DNA from 3 places in the Pseudomonas sp. CDFA 610 genome. Region 2 is predicted to be linked to each of the others. Evidence: predicted binding sites of a transcription regulator. Region 2 holds the regulator's gene; each other region holds the start of a gene.
The links. Region 2 encodes sigma-54, which starts transcription at its own class of promoters, with help from an activator protein. Its sites were predicted from a motif close to ANTGGCATNNANNTTGCTNT; they were not measured.
Positions count from the first base shown of each region.

Region 1: the regulator sigma-54 is predicted to act here: its motif matches at 4,080-4,099, upstream of KDX39_RS12925 (circularly permuted type 2 ATP-grasp protein).
Region 3: the regulator sigma-54 is predicted to act here: its motif matches at 4,047-4,066, upstream of KDX39_RS12490 (flagellar hook-length control protein FliK).

Region 1 covers NZ_JAGTPM010000006.1:147,929-153,828, reverse strand. Annotated here, with positions in the region: gene KDX39_RS12940 (rhodanese-like domain-containing protein) at 376-750, shown strand; gene KDX39_RS12935 (transglutaminase family protein) at 838-1,668, opposite strand; gene KDX39_RS12930 (alpha-E domain-containing protein) at 1,665-2,624, opposite strand; gene KDX39_RS12925 (circularly permuted type 2 ATP-grasp protein) at 2,637-4,046, opposite strand; gene KDX39_RS12920 (ribonuclease E inhibitor RraB) at 4,577-4,918, opposite strand; gene KDX39_RS12915 (hypothetical protein) at 5,159-5,395, opposite strand; gene KDX39_RS12910 (LTA synthase family protein) at 5,606-5,900, opposite strand, start outside.
Region 2 covers NZ_JAGTPM010000011.1:170,188-176,087, forward strand. Annotated here, with positions in the region: gene KDX39_RS20990 (ZIP family metal transporter) at 1-86, shown strand, start outside; gene KDX39_RS20995 (HPr family phosphocarrier protein) at 115-387, opposite strand; gene rapZ (RNase adapter RapZ) at 404-1,261, opposite strand; gene ptsN (PTS IIA-like nitrogen regulatory protein PtsN) at 1,264-1,728, opposite strand; gene hpf (ribosome hibernation-promoting factor, HPF/YfiA family) at 1,741-2,049, opposite strand; gene KDX39_RS21015 (RNA polymerase factor sigma-54) at 2,124-3,617, opposite strand; gene lptB (LPS export ABC transporter ATP-binding protein) at 3,813-4,538, opposite strand; gene lptA (lipopolysaccharide transport periplasmic protein LptA) at 4,538-5,086, opposite strand; gene lptC (LPS export ABC transporter periplasmic protein LptC) at 5,073-5,645, opposite strand; gene KDX39_RS21035 (KdsC family phosphatase) at 5,655-5,900, opposite strand, start outside.
Region 3 covers NZ_JAGTPM010000006.1:62,225-68,124, reverse strand. Annotated here, with positions in the region: gene fliO (flagellar biosynthetic protein FliO) at 1-347, opposite strand, end outside; gene fliN (flagellar motor switch protein FliN) at 348-809, opposite strand; gene fliM (flagellar motor switch protein FliM) at 872-1,840, opposite strand; gene fliL (flagellar basal body-associated protein FliL) at 1,850-2,350, opposite strand; gene KDX39_RS12490 (flagellar hook-length control protein FliK) at 2,599-4,011, opposite strand; gene KDX39_RS12485 (Hpt domain-containing protein) at 4,114-4,470, opposite strand; gene KDX39_RS12480 (SpoIIE family protein phosphatase) at 4,514-5,900, opposite strand, start outside.

The DNA of each region.
Region 1 (5,900 bases), on a different contig from region 2:
TAAATTCCCAACCGATCTAAAGCGTCGGGCACGCGACCTCTAAGGTTAAGTCTGTAACAGGACGGCGCGATAAAACACAGTTCTGCGTCAGGTTGCGGTCATTTGATCGAACCCGCCTGTTCAAGGCCTGCACCTTTGCCAGCTGCCGCATTACCGCTCATGTACCGGTCAGCTTTTGTCGCTCGGGAATAACAACAAAAGGCAGTCAGCCATGTTTAAACATTCGAAAGTACGTCAGGCGGGTCTTATCGTCTTCGCCACCACTCTTTTATTGATTCTGCCGAACCTGAATCGACTGTTCGGCTAGTCAACTTGCGCTATCGAACTGCGCGCAACTATGCCACTCTTCCCACTCGAATGAAGGGAGAAAGGCCCATGCGCCAATGGATCGCGTTGTTCGTTGCCCTGACAGGCAGTCTTGCCGTACAGGCGGGCGAAGTGGATCAGGCTGCAGCCGTTGCGGCGTTGAAGGAAGGCAAGCTGGCAATGGATGTGCGCAGCCAGACCGATTACGACGCCGGCACTGTACTGAACGCCGTACGCGTCGATCAGGTACGCCTGGTGAACCAGATGAAGCTGGTGCTCAATGACAGGAACGCTGTGTTCGTCATTTTCAGCAGTTCCAATGAAAAAGCCAGTAAAGCGCAGGACAAGCTGATGAAGGCGGGTTATTACAGTGTGATCAATGGCGGCAACTATGAAGAGTTGCACAACGCGTTGTATGACATTACGGATGACCCGGCGGAATAATATTCACATGCGTGAATAACCCGCTTGAACATCAGGCCGTGCACCGTGGTGAGTGTACGGCCTGATATCAGGATCAGGTATTCGGAATCATTGATGTTGTGCCTGACCCTGAGCTCTGGCCTTGGTCTTAGGCACACTCACCATCGGCGACACCACTACCTTGGCGTGCATCTGCTCTGCCCCGCCTCCACGACGCATCCCGCGTACCGGACACGCATCGAGATAGTCCAGACCCACTGCCAGTTTCAAATGACGCTCGGGAATGGCCAGTTGATTGGTTACGTCGAAGCTGTACCACGCGTCATCTATCCAGGCTTCGGCCCATGCATGGCTGGACAGGTGATCGCTGTCTTCGCTGCACAGGTAACCCGAAACATAACGCGCCGGCACGCCCAGAGTCCGGGCGCAGGCCAGAAAGGCATGAGTGTGGTCCTGACAAACGCCGGAGCGTCCGGCGAACGCTTTAGCCGCGCTGGTATCGACTTCCGTCGCACCCTGCGTGTACGTCATATGCTGATTCAACGCCTGCATCAGATCAATCAACGCAGTGCGGTCGACCCGCTTGCCGCATTGCGCGGCCGCGAAGCTGCGAATGGCCTCATCCGGCTCGGTCAGGCGCGTCACGCGCAGGAACGGCAGCGGTGACTGGGTTTCGTGTTCGGCTTCACACGACGCGTCGATTTCGACCTGTCCGCGCGCGCCGATGATGATCGATTCATGAGGCTCTTCAAGGCTCAGGACGTGCAGAATATTGCCGAACGGATCGACTTGTGCACGCGCTTCGCGTGGCAGCGTCAACTGCCAGCTGAGCACTTTCTGACGCTCGCTGTCGTGGGGAGTCAGGCGCAGGTACTGGATACTGGAGCGCACCTGATCATCATAGTGATAGGTGGTTTCGTGGCTAATTGAGAGTCTCATGCAGCCTCCAGGTACGAAGTGTGGATAGCATCACCCAATTGGGCGAGCATCGGGATGAATTCGTTGAGCCATTCATGCAGGCCCTCATCCAGGATCTCGTCGATACTGGTGTAGCGCAAACGAGCATCCATCTCGGCCGCCATGCGCTGGGCAGGCCGGCCGTTGACGCCGGGCAGACTGGCAAGAATCAGGTCCATCTCTTCCAGACAGGCACGCAACGAGCGCGGAATGTCAGCGCGCAACAGCAACAGTTCGGCAACCTGGCGGGCGCCCGGTGCATCGCGATAAACCTCGGTATACGCCTCGAACGACGACAACGCACGCAACAACGCGCTCCACTGGTAATAACCGGCGGCGGAATTGTCAGCGGCCGCGTTGGCCTGAGGACCGCGCAGTTCAAGCATTTCATAACGCGCGTCGAGCATGCGCATGGTGTTGTCGGCGCGCTCGATGAAGGTTCCAAGACGAATGAAGCGGAATGCGTCGTTGCGCATGATGGTGCCGTAGGTCGCGCCGCGAAACAGGTGCGAACGTTCCTTGACCCACTCACAGAAACGGCTCATGCCGTAACGCGTCAGGCCCTGTTGGGCAATGCCACGGATTTCCAGCCAGGTGGAGTTGATGTTCTCCCACATGTCGGCGGTGATCCGGCCGCGTACAGCGTGGGCACTGGCACGGGCCGCACCCAGACAGCTATAGATACTGGCCGGGTTGCTCGCATCCAGAGCGAAGAAATGCAGCATGCGCTCGGCGTGCAACTCGCCGTGCCGCTCGATATAGGTTTCCAGCGTGCCGGTGATCAACAACGGCATGGCTATTTCATCCAGCCCGTCGCCGCGCCCGTCCTGAGGCATCAACGACAGCGAATAGCTCACGTCCAGCATGCGGGCGAGATTCTCCGCTCGCTCCAGGTAACGCGACATCCAGAAAAGATCCGAGGCAGTTCTACTTAACATTGGCAGGCATCCTTAATCCTCGACCACCCAGGTGTCTTTGGTTCCGCCACCCTGAGACGAATTCACCACCAGCGAGCCTTCACGCAAGGCCACTCGGGTGAGGCCGCCGGGCACAACGCGGGTTTCACGACCGGACAGAACAAAGGGGCGCAAATCGATATGGCGCGGGGCGATGCCGTTCTCGACAAACGTCGGACAGGTCGAAAGGCACAGTGTCGGTTGAGCGATGTACGCATGCGGCTTGGCCTTGAGACGCACCCGGAAGGCTTCGATCTCGGCGGCCGTGGCGGCAGGTCCGACCAGCATCCCGTAACCGCCGGAACCCTGGGTTTCCTTGACGACAAGATCCTTCAGATTGGCCAGCACGTGGGACAGCTCTTCGGGCTTGCGGCATTGCCAGGTCGGTACGTTCTTGAGGATCGGCTCTTCGTCCAGATAGAAACGAATCATGTCGGTGACATACGGATACACCGACTTGTCGTCCGCGACACCAGTTCCAATGGCGTTGGCCAGCACCACGTTGCCGGAGCGATACGCCGCCAGCAGACCGGGCACGCCCAGCATCGAATCAGGATTGAAGGCCAGCGGATCGAGGAATGCATCGTCCAGACGACGGTAGATCACATCAACGGCCTTGGGGCCATCGGTGGTGCGCATAAAGACGCGATCATCACGCACGAACAGATCGGCACCCTCGACCAGCTCGACCCCCATCTCGCGGGCCAGGAAAGCATGTTCGAAGAACGCACTGTTGAAGCGCCCGGGCGTCAGCACCACCACACTCGGGTTATCCAGTGGACTGGAGCTTTTGAGCGTGTCCAGCAACAGGTTCGGGTAATGATCGATGGGCGCAATGCGCTGTGCCGCGAACAGCTCGGGGAACAGGCGCATCATCATCTTGCGGTCTTCGAGCATGTAGCTCACGCCGCTGGGCGTGCGCAGGTTGTCCTCGAGCACGTAATAGGTGCCATCGCCATCACGGACCAGGTCGACGCCGGAGATGTGCGAATACAGGTCACGGTGCAGATTCAGACCCTGCATCGCCAACTGATATTGCTCGTTGGCCAGCACCTGCTCGGCAGGAATGATCCCGGCCTTGATGATGCGTTGGTCATGATAAAGGTCGGCAAGGAACATGTTCAGCGCCTTGACGCGCTGAATGCAGCCTCGCTCCACTACCCGCCACTCACTGGCCGGAATGCTGCGGGGAATGGTATCAAACGGAATCAACCGCTCGGTGCCCTGCTCGTCACCGTAGAGCGTGAACGTGATCCCGGCGCGATGAAACAGCAGATCGGCTTCACGCCTGCGTTGAGCCAGAAGCTCAGGCGGCGTATCGCCCAGCCAGCGGGCGAATTCCCGATAATGCGGACGGACCAGACCGCCAGCATCGTACATCTCGTCATAAAAGGTGCGGATCATGCCGTACTCCTTGTCACCATGGACACCTTAAGCTTCGCAAGGCCCGTGCCACCGGCATAAACGCTTAAATATCAATAAGTTAGATATAAAACCTGCAGGCTGCGCACCATTCCTGTGCGCCAAACGCCCCAGCTACCTCTTTCATGCGTCATTCGGAAGCGTCTTTGCGTCGCGAAATCTATGACCAGCATAGTCAGAGTTGATTTCCGAACACGATATTAGTTCGCCACAATCGCCAGCAACCGAGCAAACAGGGCATCAAACGTCACTTTTGCCCTTGACCCCATTTTCCGGCGAGTACCACGCACCTTCACGTACTCACGACCGAACTTCCCTTTGAGCCACTCTCTTGAGTGGCTTTTTTTTGCGCACTGATAATAGCTTCGGACGTTACGCAGCCCCGGCGAGCGGGCTGCTCGTGAACAGCTCCTGCGCCAGATTGACTGACCTCTGAAAACAGAACCGGCCGCCCCGGCAGGTTTCTCCAGGTCGGCCGGTCAGCCCGCATGTTTCAATTCAGTTGCAGCGGATCAGGCGTGCAGCCTTCTGATCTCCTGTTTCACACCCCACCCTTCAACCTCCCCGTCCATTGGCGAAATGGCCATTTGAAAGTCTTGTTCAAAGTCACCGATACCGTCGTAGGTGGCGTACATCACCTTGCTCAATTGCAGGTGCCAGGCACCGTCGTCGCGTACATTGATCTGTGTATTGAGGGACTCTCCACGAAATTTGTCTGCAGCCTGCCGCGCCCGTTCCTCGTCGGGAAAAATGGCATAGAACTCGATGGGATGAATTCGTGCGAAGTCAAAACCGCCTTCTTTCATGCGGCGCAGTACGTTACTGCTGATGTCCTCTTGATAGGCTGTGCTCATGAAACGTCCTCCTATGCAACGATAGATAGAGTTTCAACTCTTCCCGAGTGACCATTGAAAAGAAGGTCACCGCACGGCAGTTACTCCGACGTGGGGAATCAAGCATGTCGCTGACCGGACCTTGAACAGGCCGGGGATGGACAGGTGTCAGAGGCCGTCTTCACGGCCTCATTTGCAGAGTAGACCCATCGAGGGGCCATTGCCAAGTGATTGGCGCATCAAGATTTTTTTTCAGATGGATCAGTTCGTTTCTGTAATGGAAATGATCTGGACACTGTTATGGTCCTTGAGTGTCTTGACCGTCGGCTCGTCGGTTCGACCTTCCAGGTCATTGAGATCCAACTCATCTGTGACGGGATACAAGTCCCTGCGCAACAGACGTGCAGCATCCTCTTCGCTGGGGCGTTCCTGCCACTGCACCTCACGACGTTGCTGCACACCATCCTTGTCCAGATACAAAATGGCCCACTGTTTCATCAATGCCTCCAGAATAAGCAAGCCAGGCACTCTGACTTACCTACTCTGGACCTTGCGCCGCGTCCATTCGTTCCAATGGATTGCGTGCGGGAAACGGACTCAAATGGCTCACTAAAAAGGCCCTCGCAATGGATGCCGAGGGCCTTCTTCGTTGCTGAAACGGTCAACTGCGCGTCTTGCCCGATTCACATCGGGCAAAGACGACAGCGGTCAGTTCCTGTTCTTGCTGGCTTCCACACCTGCTGTGTTGTCCAGCAGGCTCTTGGTCGCGGTTTGCAGGAAGCTTTCCAGCTTGCGCTTGAGTTCCTCGGTATCCGGAGCGTTGGGTACTTCTTCCGCGTGCGGAGCGGCGCCCAGCGTGTACGTCAGCAGCTTGGCCGGCATTTCGGTCGGCTCGATCAGAATACGGTTGCCGCTGATGATTGCCACCACCTGCTCGCTGCCAGACGGCTTGATCACGCCAAAGCCCTTGTCGCCTTCCGGCAGGTTGAGCAGATCGCGTCCC
Region 2 (5,900 bases):
GTCTCAATGGACACAACAGGATCGCCAGTCTGGGGCTGATTGCAGGGTTCTGTCTGATGATGGTGATGGATACAGCGCTGGTCTGACAATTGAGTGGGGCGTGTAAGAAGTGTCTTACTCGCCTTCGTCAAACTTGTTGTTGATCAGCTCGACCAGGCCATCCAGTGCTTCCTGCTCATCTTCACCTTCAGTCGAAAGATGAATTTCGGTGCCTTTGCCAGCGGCCAGCATCATCACGGCCATGATGCTTTTGCCGTCGACCATGCTCTCCGGCGAGCGGCCAACTCTTATCTGGCAAGCGTGTTTGCCTGCGACCCCTACGAACTTGGCGGCTGCGCGGGCATGCAGGCCCAGTTTGTTGATGATGGTGATTTGACGAGCGGGCATCGCAGAGGTGTTCCTTTCAGCTGAGGTCGCGGTGGCGAACCTGAACGTTCTTGAGTGATGGTTGCAGAACCTGCCCCAGCCGCTCTGTCAGATAGACAGACCGGTGATGCCCGCCTGTGCAGCCAATGGCAATGGTCACATAGGACCGATTGCTTGCAGCGAAACGAGGCAGCCATTTAGTGAGGTAGGAAGAGATGTCCTGGAACATTTCTTCAACGTCGGGCTGTGCCGCCAGATAATCGATGACAGGTTGTTCGAGTCCCGAATGATCGCGCAGCTCAGGCTTCCAGTACGGATTGGGCAGGCAGCGCACATCAAAGACCAGGTCTGCATCGACCGGCATGCCGCGCTTGAAACCGAACGACTCGATCAGAAACGCAGTGCCTGGTTCCGGCTTGTTCAACAGACGCAGCTTGAGCGTGTCGCGCAGTTGGTAAAGATTGAGGTGAGTGGTGTTGATCTTGAGGTCGGCCAGATCGATGATCGGCCCCAGCAGCGCGCTCTCGTCACGTATGGCCTCGGCCAGCGAGCGGTCCGATGTACTCAGCGGATGGCGCCGGCGGGTCTCGGAAAAGCGCTTCAGCAGGGTGGCTTCGTCGGCATCCAGATACAACACATCGCACTGGATATTGCGCGCACGTACCTCGTCGAGCATGGCCGGGAAGCGGGTCAGGTGACTGGGCAGGTTGCGGGCATCGATGGAAACCGCCAGCAGCGGTTCGGCCAGTTCGGTGTTGATCAAGGCTCGTTCGGCAAGCTCCGGAAGCAATCCGGCAGGCAGGTTGTCGACACAGTAGAAGCCGCTGTCTTCCAGTACATCGAGCGCCGTGCTCTTGCCCGAGCCGGAGCGGCCACTCACGATGATCATGCGCATGGTCAGTTGCCGTTCTGCACGTCTAGCACCACTTGATAGAGCGCTTCATTGGTCTTGGCGCTGCGCAGGCGTGTCCGGACATCCTTGGAATCAAGCATGCTGGCGATCTGGCGCAGCAGTTCCAGATGCTTGTCTGTGGCAGCCTCCGGGACCAGCAGCACGAACAGCAGATCGACAGGCGCGCCGTCGATGGCATCGAAGTCTACGGAATCGTTGAGATGAATGACGGCACTGACAGGTTCGCCACAGGTGGCAAGACGGCAGTGAGGGATGGCAATACCGTTGCCGAAACCGGTGGAGCCAAGTTTTTCACGGGCGACGAGCGCCTTGAATACTGTTTCCCAATCAAGCCCCGGTACTTCGCGGCCAATCAGTCGGGCAATATGTTCGAGTACGCTTTTCTTGCTGCCGCCCGGCACGTTCACTTCGGAACGGCCGGGGGTCAGGATTTCTTCAAGTCGGATCATGTGTGGTGAGCGTCAGCGAGCGTTTGCACCCTTGAGGATGCTTTGCTGCTTTTCCTTATGCTTGAGCAATTGTCTGTCGAGCTTGTCAGTGAGCAGGTCGATGGCCGCGTACATGTCGTCATGTTCAGCATTGGCAACTACCTCTCCACCGTGGATATGCAGCGTGGCTTCGATCTTCTGTTTCAGTTTCTCGACCGCCATCGTGACCTGCACGTTTGTAATCTTGTCAAAATGCCCTTCGAGTTTCTTGAGCTTTAGCTCAACGTATTCACGGAGTGGCTTGGTCACTTCCAGTTGGTGTCCACTGATGTTGACTTGCATACAGCTTCTCCTTTGCCAGTGCATAAAGAGGCAGGCGTAATGCCTGCCACTGGAACGCTGTGGCTCGGCCTGCATCACATCAGTCGCTTGCGCTCGCTGGACGGTGCAATCCCAAGAGATTCGCGGTATTTGGCAACTGTGCGACGGGCTACTTGAATGCCTTGTGCCTCCAGTAAACCAGCGATCTTGCTATCACTCAACGGCTTTTTCTGATTTTCCGCCGCAACCAGTTTTTTGATGATTGCGCGAATTGCCGTGGATGAGCACTCGCCGCCTTCTGAGGTGCTGACGTGACTGGAGAAGAAGTATTTCAGCTCGTAAATACCGCGTGGCGTGTGCATGAACTTCTGCGTGGTAACGCGGGAAATCGTTGATTCATGCATGCCCACCGCCTCGGCGATATCGTGCAATACCAGCGGCTTCATGGCCTCATCGCCATACTCCAGAAAGCCGCGCTGATGCTCGACGATCTGAGTGGCGACCTTCATCAGCGTTTCGTTGCGGCTTTGCAGGCTCTTGATGAACCAGCGGGCTTCCTGCAACTGATTGCGCATGAAGGTGTTGTCGGCGCTGGTGTCTGCACGGCGTACGAAGCCTGCATACTGCGGATTGACTCGCAGGCGCGGTACCGATTCCTGGTTCAGCTCGACCAGCCAGCGTTCGTTGTCCTTGCGCACGATGACATCTGGAATGACGTACTCGGCTTCGGTGGATTCGATCTGCGAGCCTGGGCGCGGATTCAGGCTCTGCACCAGTTCGATAACCTGACGAAGTTCGTCTTCCTTGATTTTCATGCGACGCATGAGCTGGCCGTAGTCACGGCTGCCCAGCAGGTCGATGTAATCGGTAACCAGGCGCTGCGCTTCGCTCAGCCAGGGCGTCTTTGCCGGTAGCTGGCGCAGTTGCAGCAGCAGGCATTCGCTCAGAGTGCGCGCACCGATGCCGGCCGGTTCGAATTGCTGGATGCGGTGCAGGACGGCTTCGATCTCATCAAGCTCGATATCCAGCTCGGGATCGAAGGACTCGAGAATCTCTTCAAGAGTCTCGTCGAGATAGCCTTGATTGTTGATGCAGTCGATCAGCGTGACGGCGACTAGGCGATCCTTGTCGGACATCGGAGCAACATTGAGCTGCCAGAGCAGGTGGCTTTGCAGGCTTTCTCCGACGGATGTACGGGTGGTGAAGTCCCACTCATCATCGTCATTGCTGGGCAGGCTGCTGGCGCTGGTCTGGTAGATGTCTTCCCAGGCCGTATCGACAGGCAGCTCATTGGGAATGCGCTCGTTCCATTCGCCTTCCTCGAGGTTATCTACGGTAGGCGCAGATTCCTGATAGGTCGGTTCCTGAACATCGGGATTGGGCTTTTGTTCGATGTTGTCCGCCATCGGGTCGGAGTTATCGAAGTCGTCGCCTTCCTCCTGGCGTTCCAGCATGGGGTTCGATTCCAGCGCCTCCTGGATCTCCTGCTGGAGGTCCAGTGTGGATAGCTGGAGTAAGCGGATTGCCTGTTGCAGCTGCGGTGTCATCGTCAGCTGCTGGCCCATTCTCAAGACTAGCGATGGTTTCATGGCAGGGGCTAAACACCTTATTCGCCGGCGCTCACGCGCCATCCACTACAGGCGCCGAAACGCCAACTTAAGCAAATTATATGCCTGAAAGCACGGCGTTTGCCTAGAGCGTTACGAGAAATAATGTCTTGTCAATAAGCCGCATCGATATTGGCGGCCTTGAAGGGCCGGATGCGGCTTTTTCAAAGGCGGCTTTTACAGGCGGAATTCGTGACCCAGATAGACTTCTTTAACCAACTGGTTTGCCAGAATGGTTTGCGAGTCGCCTTCTGCGATCAGTTGTCCGTCATTGACGATATAAGCTGTTTCACAGATATCCAGCGTTTCGCGAACGTTGTGGTCGGTGATCAGCACGCCAATGCCCTTGGCCTTGAGGTGATGAATGATCTGCTTGATGTCGCCTACCGAAATAGGGTCCACGCCTGCGAAGGGTTCGTCCAGAAGGATGAACTTGGGTGCTGTCGCCAGGGCGCGTGCAATCTCCACACGGCGACGTTCGCCGCCCGAAAGGCTCATGCCGAGGTTGTCGCGGATATGCGTGATGTGGAATTCCTGGAGGAGGCCTTCCAGTTCCTTGCGTCGGGCAGCGGTGTCGAGTTCCTTGCGGGTCTCGAGGATAGCCATGATGTTGTCGGCCACCGACAGCTTGCGGAAGATCGAGGCTTCCTGCGGCAGATAACCGATGCCTGCACGAGCACGACCATGCATGGGTTGATGGCTGACGTCCAGGTCGTCGATCAGTACACGGCCCTGATCAGCCTGTACCAGTCCGACAATCATGTAGAAGCAGGTGGTCTTGCCGGCACCGTTGGGGCCCAGCAGGCCGACAATCTGGCCGCTTTCGATGGAAATGCTCACATCGCGCACGACCTGACGGCTTTTGTAGCTTTTAGCCAGATGCTGGGCTTTAAGCGTCGCCATTACTGGGCCTTCTGCGGTTGATCGGTTTTCTTTTTCGGCTGGATAACCATGTCGATTCGTGGGCGTGGCGTGGTCACTTTAGCGCCACCGTTGGCACGGCCTGCACTGACGACCTGCCTGACCGTGTCGTAGACGATCTTCTCGCCTTCGGACGTGTTGCCGTCGTTGACAACCTTGGCCTTGTCGATCAGGACGATACGGTCCTGAGCGGCGTAATACTGAATGGTGACGGCGTACGCCTGCACGATCGGTTTGTCGACCGCCGGCTTTTGCTCGTAGTAGGCCAGGTTGCCGACAGACGTGAAGATATCCACTTCGCCCTGAGCGTTGCGCGTGATGGTCACCGTATTGCCGGTGATCTTCATCGAACCTTGCGTGATGATGACGTTGCCCTTGTAGGTGGCAACGCCCTTCTTGTCATCAAGCTGCGCATCATCGGACTGAATGTGGATCGGCTGATCGCGGTCAGTTGGCAGGGACCAGGCGCTCGCGCTTCCCAGTGCTGCGCCCAGGCCGAGCAAAAAAGGAAGAGTTTTAACGAGCCTCATACTGTCCTCTGACGTTGGACAGCAGGTCCATCCTGCTGTCTTTCAAATATGCTTTCATTCCCTTGGCCGTAGTGACACCGCCAGCAGCGTCGATTCTAACGTCTTGGTCGGTCTGCGCATATTGCTTCTGTGGGAATACGGTCATGCGACTACTGGTGATGATAGTCGTACGTTGTTTTTCGTCGGTGCGCGCAACGCGAACCGAATCGATCAATTCCACCTGCTCGCCTCCAGGGGAGACCTCGCCCTGCTTGCTCTGCACATGCCAGGGGAACTCGGTGCCGCGGTACATCTGCAGATCAGGTGTGGTCAGCAGGGTCACGTCAGTGGCCTTGACATGCTCTACCTTGTCAGCCGTCATTTCGTATTGGAGGCCACCGTCCGGCAAGTACTGATGGGTGTGCGTATTGACCGCATAGTAATCAATGGCGGTCTCGTCGACCGGGCTCACTGGCTGGTCCATGAAGCTTTCCGGGTTGATGTTCCAGTAGCCTACGGCACCGAACAACAATACCAGCACTCCGAAAAACATCAGTTTTCGAATTTTCTTGCTGAACATAAATGGCTTCTATAGATAGGCGGAGTTGGCCGCTTCAAGGTTGCCTTGCGCGCTCAGGATCAGTTCGCAAAATTCGCGTGCAGCCCCTTCGCCGCCGCACGCTTGTGTAATGCCGTGAGCGTGTTGGCGGACAAAACCGGCCGCATTGGCAACCGCCATGCCCAGACCGACGCGTCGTATGACCGGCAAGTCTGGCAGATCATCGCCCAGATAGGCGACCTGTTCGTAACTCAGGTTCAATTCGGCCAGCAGTTG
Region 3 (5,900 bases), on a different contig from region 2:
TCCTTGAGCACATGCAGGGTGGTGATGTTGCCTGGTGTGATGCCCAGCAGAACCTGTTCATTGCCCACCTGAACCAGCACCAGACGATCACGCGGCCCGATGGCTCGTGTGCTCACCAGTTCGATAATCTGACTGTTATTGGGCCCGACCCGCTGAACCCGTCGCATGACCCAGGCCAGCGCGAAAATCAGGCCGACCACCAGCAAAAGCCCCAGCAACAGCTGCATCACCTGACCACCCATGCCGCTGGACACGGTATTGGCCACGGCGGGCGCTGCCTGCGCAGCGGGCTCGGCGGCCAACGCCAGCGACGGCAGCATCAGCAGAACACTCAACAAGCGCTTCACTTAACGCAGCTTCTTGATGCGTTCACTCGGGCTGATCACGTCAGTCAGGCGTATGCCGAACTTTTCGTTGACCACCACCACTTCCCCGTGGGCAATCAGCGTACCGTTGACCAACACGTCCAGCGGTTCGCCTGCCAGACGGTCGAGTTCGATGACTGATCCCTGGTTGAGCTGCAACAGGTTGCGAATGTTGATGTCGGTGCTGCCCACTTCCATGGAAATCGACACCGGAATATCCAGAATCACATCCAGGTTCGGACCGTCCAGAGAAACCGGTCCGTTGCTTTTCGGCACGCTGCCGAACTCTTCCATGGTCATGCGATTGGTCGCATTGCCCGCATCCGCAGCCAGCAGCGCGTCGATATCGTCCTGACCACCTTCGCCCGCCTCGCCCAGTGCAGCAGCCCATTCATCGGCCAGCGCCTGATCTTCAGCAGACGTCATATCGTTTTCATCAGCCATCGGTAGTCCTCTGCAAGCAGTGATTCAATTACGCAACAATGTTCCGACGTCGACCTGGCAGGTCAACGTCGCGCTATGGGTTCAATTACCTGCAGGGCCATCTTGCCCTTGTGCGAGCCGAGCTTGACCTTGAACGAAGGCACACCGTTGGCCCGCAGGACCATCGACTCGGCCAGTTCGATCGGGATCACATCACCGGGACGCATATGCAGGATGTCGCGCAACGGCAATTGACGCTGCGCAATGGTGGTACTGAGCGGCACATTGACGTCCAGCACGTCTTCCTTGAGCGCGTTGACCCAGCGCTCGTCCTGATCGTCCAGGTCCGACTGGAAACCGGCGTCGAGCATTTCCCGGATCGGCTCGATCATGGAGTACGGCATGGTTACGTGCAGATCGCCGCCACCGCCATCGAGTTCGATGTGGAAGGTGGAAATGACCACCGCCTCGCTAGGCCCGACGATATTGGCCATGGCCGGATTCACTTCCGAGTTGATGTACTCGAAGTTCACTTCCATGATCGCCTGCCAGGCTTCTTTCAGGTCGATGAACGCCTGATCCAGCACCATTCGCACCACACGCAGCTCGGTCGGCGTGAACTCACGCCCTTCGATCTTGGCATGACGGCCGTCGCCACCGAAAAAGTTGTCCACCAGCTTGAAGACCAGCTTGGCATCGAGAATGAACAGTGCCGTGCCGCGCAGCGGCTTGATCTTGGCCAGGTTCAGACTGGTCGGCACGTACAGCGAATGCACGTACTCGCCGAACTTCATCACCTGGACACCGCCCACCGCTACGTCCGCCGAGCGGCGCAACAGGTTGAACATGCTGATGCGGGTGTAACGGGCAAATCGCTCGTTGATCATTTCCAGGGTCGGCATACGCCCCCGGACGATCCGGTCCTGACTGGTCAGGTCATAACTTTTGACGCTTCCAGGCTCGCCGGGGCTTTCGGTCTGGACCATACCATCGTCAACGCCATGCAGCAGCGCGTCGATTTCATCCTGGGACAGCAGGTCTTGCACAGCCATGTCGAGGTCCTACTGCAATACGAAATTAGTGAACAGCAGCTGTTCGATCACAGTCTTGCCAAGTTCTTTCTGCGCCACTTCCTGAATGCTGGCGGTTGCCTTCTGACGCAGCATTTCCTGGCCGATCGGCGAGGCCAGCGACTCGAAAGGGATGGCCGCGAACAGCATGACCAGGTTGTTGCGAATCACCGGCATGTGCACTTTCAAGGCTTCCATGTCCGCAGCATTGCGACCCAGCATGGTGATGCTGACCTGCATGTAGCGCTGACGGCCATTGGCATTGAAGTTAACGACGAAAGCAGGTGTCAGCGGTTCGAAAACCGCCACTGGCTTGGCGTTGGCCGCGGCCGCAGCAACTGCCGGATCAGGCGCGCTTTCGCTCTTGTGCATGATGAACCAGGTTGCACCCACTGACAGACCGACAGCGAGCAGCAAGGCCACAACCGCTACGATGATGAGCTTGAGTTTGCCTTTGGAAGCGGGGTCTTTAACTTCTTCGCTCTTCGCCATGCCAATAATCCGTCACTATTCAAGGGGTCTTCAATACGTGACAGGGGCAGAGCAAGTGTTATGCCAGAGTTGGCAGAAGGGAGGCGGATCGGACTCAAACGAGTTTTCAGCCATGGCAGCACGCGCGCTCAAGGGCGCTCAAACGGCTGAAGACATAGAGTTTGCGAAAGGCCGACTACGCCCTTCGCTCAGAAGCAGACTTCAGCGCACCTTCAGAAGCTGGGGGTCAAGCCGCAGCTCCCACCGAATCAAGCGTAGTAATCGATCTCGCTGGTACCGATCACGCGCGCTGCCGGCTGACTTACAGGAACGGCGGCATCTGCAATGGAAACGTCGTCAGCACTGTCACCCAAGCCCGTTCCACCACCACGTCCGCCGCGTTGAGCCCGGCTGGCCTGCTCCTGAGCCTGTTGCTGGGCCTGCTGTTGCGACTGGTCCGAAACATTCACGTCCACCTGACCCAGCCCTTGCTGGCTGAACGAGTCACGCAGACGCGACATCTGGCTTTCAAGCGCTTCACGCACGCCCAGATGGGCACTCATGAACGTCACCTGAGTCTGTTGATCCGGCGCCATATTGACGCGAATATCAAGGCGCCCGAGTTCCGCCGGCTCCAGCTTGATTTCGGCCGACTTCAGGTTCTGGCTCGACAGGTACATGACCCGGTCCACCACACCCTCGGTCCAGCCACTCTGGTGCATGGCCAGCGGCTGACTCATCAACGGCGTTGCCGCCGGCGTCGCTGCAGCCCTGGCAGGCTGTGCAGCCTGACTCAGAGCCGCCAGACGATCGGCAAAGTTATCAACCCGCGTGTCACCTGCGGCGCTTTTCACATCCTTCAGGCCTTCACCGATGAGACCGCTGAACGACTTGTCACTGCTTTCGGTACTGCTGTCATCAGAGGGCAACTGCTCGCTGACCAGCGACAGGTTATTGGCGATATTCTGTGACGGGTCCGCTTCGGCATTGGATGGCGTCGCCTTGCTGGCGGCGTGAGCATTCTGGGCCGCCATCTGCGTTCTGGCGCTGGCGTTTTCCAACGCCAACTGCACTGCCTCAAGACCGTCGAGCGGATCTGCCTCAGGATCAAAGGCAGCGTCAACCACTGCTGGTGGCGCCGCTTTCGCTCCGGCAGCCAGCTCAACCACAGGCGAAGCCTTGGTATCGGCAACCGCAGGCTTGGCAATCGCAGGTGCAACAGGCGTCTGTGCGGTCATGGCCTGCAATGCGGGATTCAGCGCCGGATCAGCAACCGGCAACGTCTCGCCGTCGGCCAGCGTATCGGTCAGTACCTGATCGTCCGCGGCCTGGTCGGCTGCTGCCTGATCTTCATCGGCAGTAGCGGTGGTTGCGTTGGCAGGCAAACCGTTGCCGCTATCGGCAACGGATGAGGTATTTGTGGCAGCACCTTGATCGGCGGAGGGCTTGTCCTTGCCGCTTGCGACCTTGTCCGAGCCGGAAGCGGCCTTGTCCCTTGCCGATTTCACAGGCACATCATCGCGCGCAGAAGCCGTATCCTTTGCCTGTTTGGCATAGACATTGGAGAAGCTGGAGGCCTCATCCTTGCCGGCGTCGGCAGGCTTGACCGCATTGTTGGCCGCGCTGGACCTGGAGGTCGCAGCGGCATTGGCCTGAAGAAGCGCATTGGTGGCGAGGGGCATTTCGGTCTCCGCATAAACAGCTGGTTACCGAATTACTAGCAAGATGCAGGCCAACCCTCAAAGAGCAGTCTGGACGTCATCTGCCGGACAGGGTCCAAGCGCTTAATTGACGAAGAACTGGCGCTCTGCATCGAACAGCCGGCGGATAGTCGCGTACTCGCTGTCGATACTGCCGATCAGCTCTTCCAGACCCTCACGTCGTTGTTGACGGGCGCGCTCCTCAAGCTCGCGACATAGCTCGGAAAGCCGTAGCGCTCCCATGTTACTGCTGCTGCCTTTGAAACTGTGGGCGTTCAGGCTCAGCGTTTCCAGGTCAGGCCCATGGAGCTCAAGCGCCAGACGCATCTGGGAAAGGCGCTGCTCGGAGTCCTTGAAGAAAACATCCAGCAACGTGGGATACTCATCTTCCATGACTTCCTGCAGGGTACTCAAAACGTTGTAATCCAGATGAACAGACACTTGCTCACTCCTTGATCAAGACTCCAGGGCGCGATTATGCCACTCACGTCCAGGAAAATTCCACGCAGGCGATCCTGCCATCCGTGGACCATCGGGCCTGCCGACTCAGTTCACATACCAACCTGATGCCGCGCCCATACAAACCGTCAATGACAGGTGTATGGTCGATCACCTGCTGCGCATCGAAACCGTTGCCGCTGTCTTCGACACTCAAGGTAAGACGGCCACCCTGCCCTACAGGTTCAATTCTCAGGGTCATGCAGATAAATCCGTCACGAAGATTCTCGAGACGCTCGGCACGCAGCTCATAGTAGCGGGCAAAACCGGCAGCATCATGCTTGAGCGCCGAATCGAGCCCCAGTACACCGTGCTCGAGGGCGTTGCTGTACAACTCACCCATTACCGCATGCAGCGCACCGCCCTGGCTGCGCAGGCCGTGAACCTCCAGAAGCAACTGCAGAACGTAAGGCACAGGATTGAACCGCTTGAGGGTGGAGCCGCGAAATTCGAAACTGGCCGACCAGTCCAGAGGGCTTGAGGCGCCGCTGTCGGAGTACGTGGGCAGCGGCAATGGATCCAGCGGCTCGTCGATCACTGTGATTTCCAGCAGGCTGACGTCATCACGCGCCTTGCCGCCGAAGTCGTTCAGCGCCTGAAGGATTTCCTGGATCAGAAACGCGGGCCGGTCATTGGCGGCCAATACATCTCGCAGTCGCTGCACACCGAAAAGCTGATCATGGCTGTCGCTGGTATCGAGCACCCCGTCAGACAGCAGGAAGATCCGGTCACCCAGCGCCAGCGGATAGACGTCGGTCCTGACCTCAAACGCATCCACGCTCAGTACGCCAAGCGGCAGATGCCGGGAAACCAGTATGACCGGCTCAGCCCCGTCGGCGCGCAACAGATAGCCGTCCGGCAGTCCGCCGTTCCAGACCTCGACCTGCCGCTGCGAGAGATTGACGCACAGCAGCGTGGCACAGCAAAACATGTCCACCGGCAGGATGCGCTTCAGCTTGGCGTTCATTTCGCGCAGGATCTCGACCAGACCAAAGCCTTTCGCTGTCATACCGTAAAACACGTCGGCCAGCGGCATTGCCCCTACGGCAGCCGGCAAACCGTGCCCGGTAAAATCCCCCAGCAGCACGTGCATATGCCCGGCCGGGGTGTAGGCCGCCAGCATCAGGTCCCCGTTGAACAGCGCATAAGGCGATTGCAGGTAACGAATATTCGCCGCACCCAGACAGCCGGAATGCGCGACCTGATCGAAGACGGCCTTGGCGACGCGCTGCTCGTTGAGCAGGTATTCATGGTGAGTGCTGATCAAGTCCCGTTGCTGCAGAACGGTCTCCTGCAAAAGCCGCAGGCGATTCATGGCATTGATCTTGGCCGCCAGCACTTGAGTGTTGTAGGGCTTGGAGACGAAGTCATCG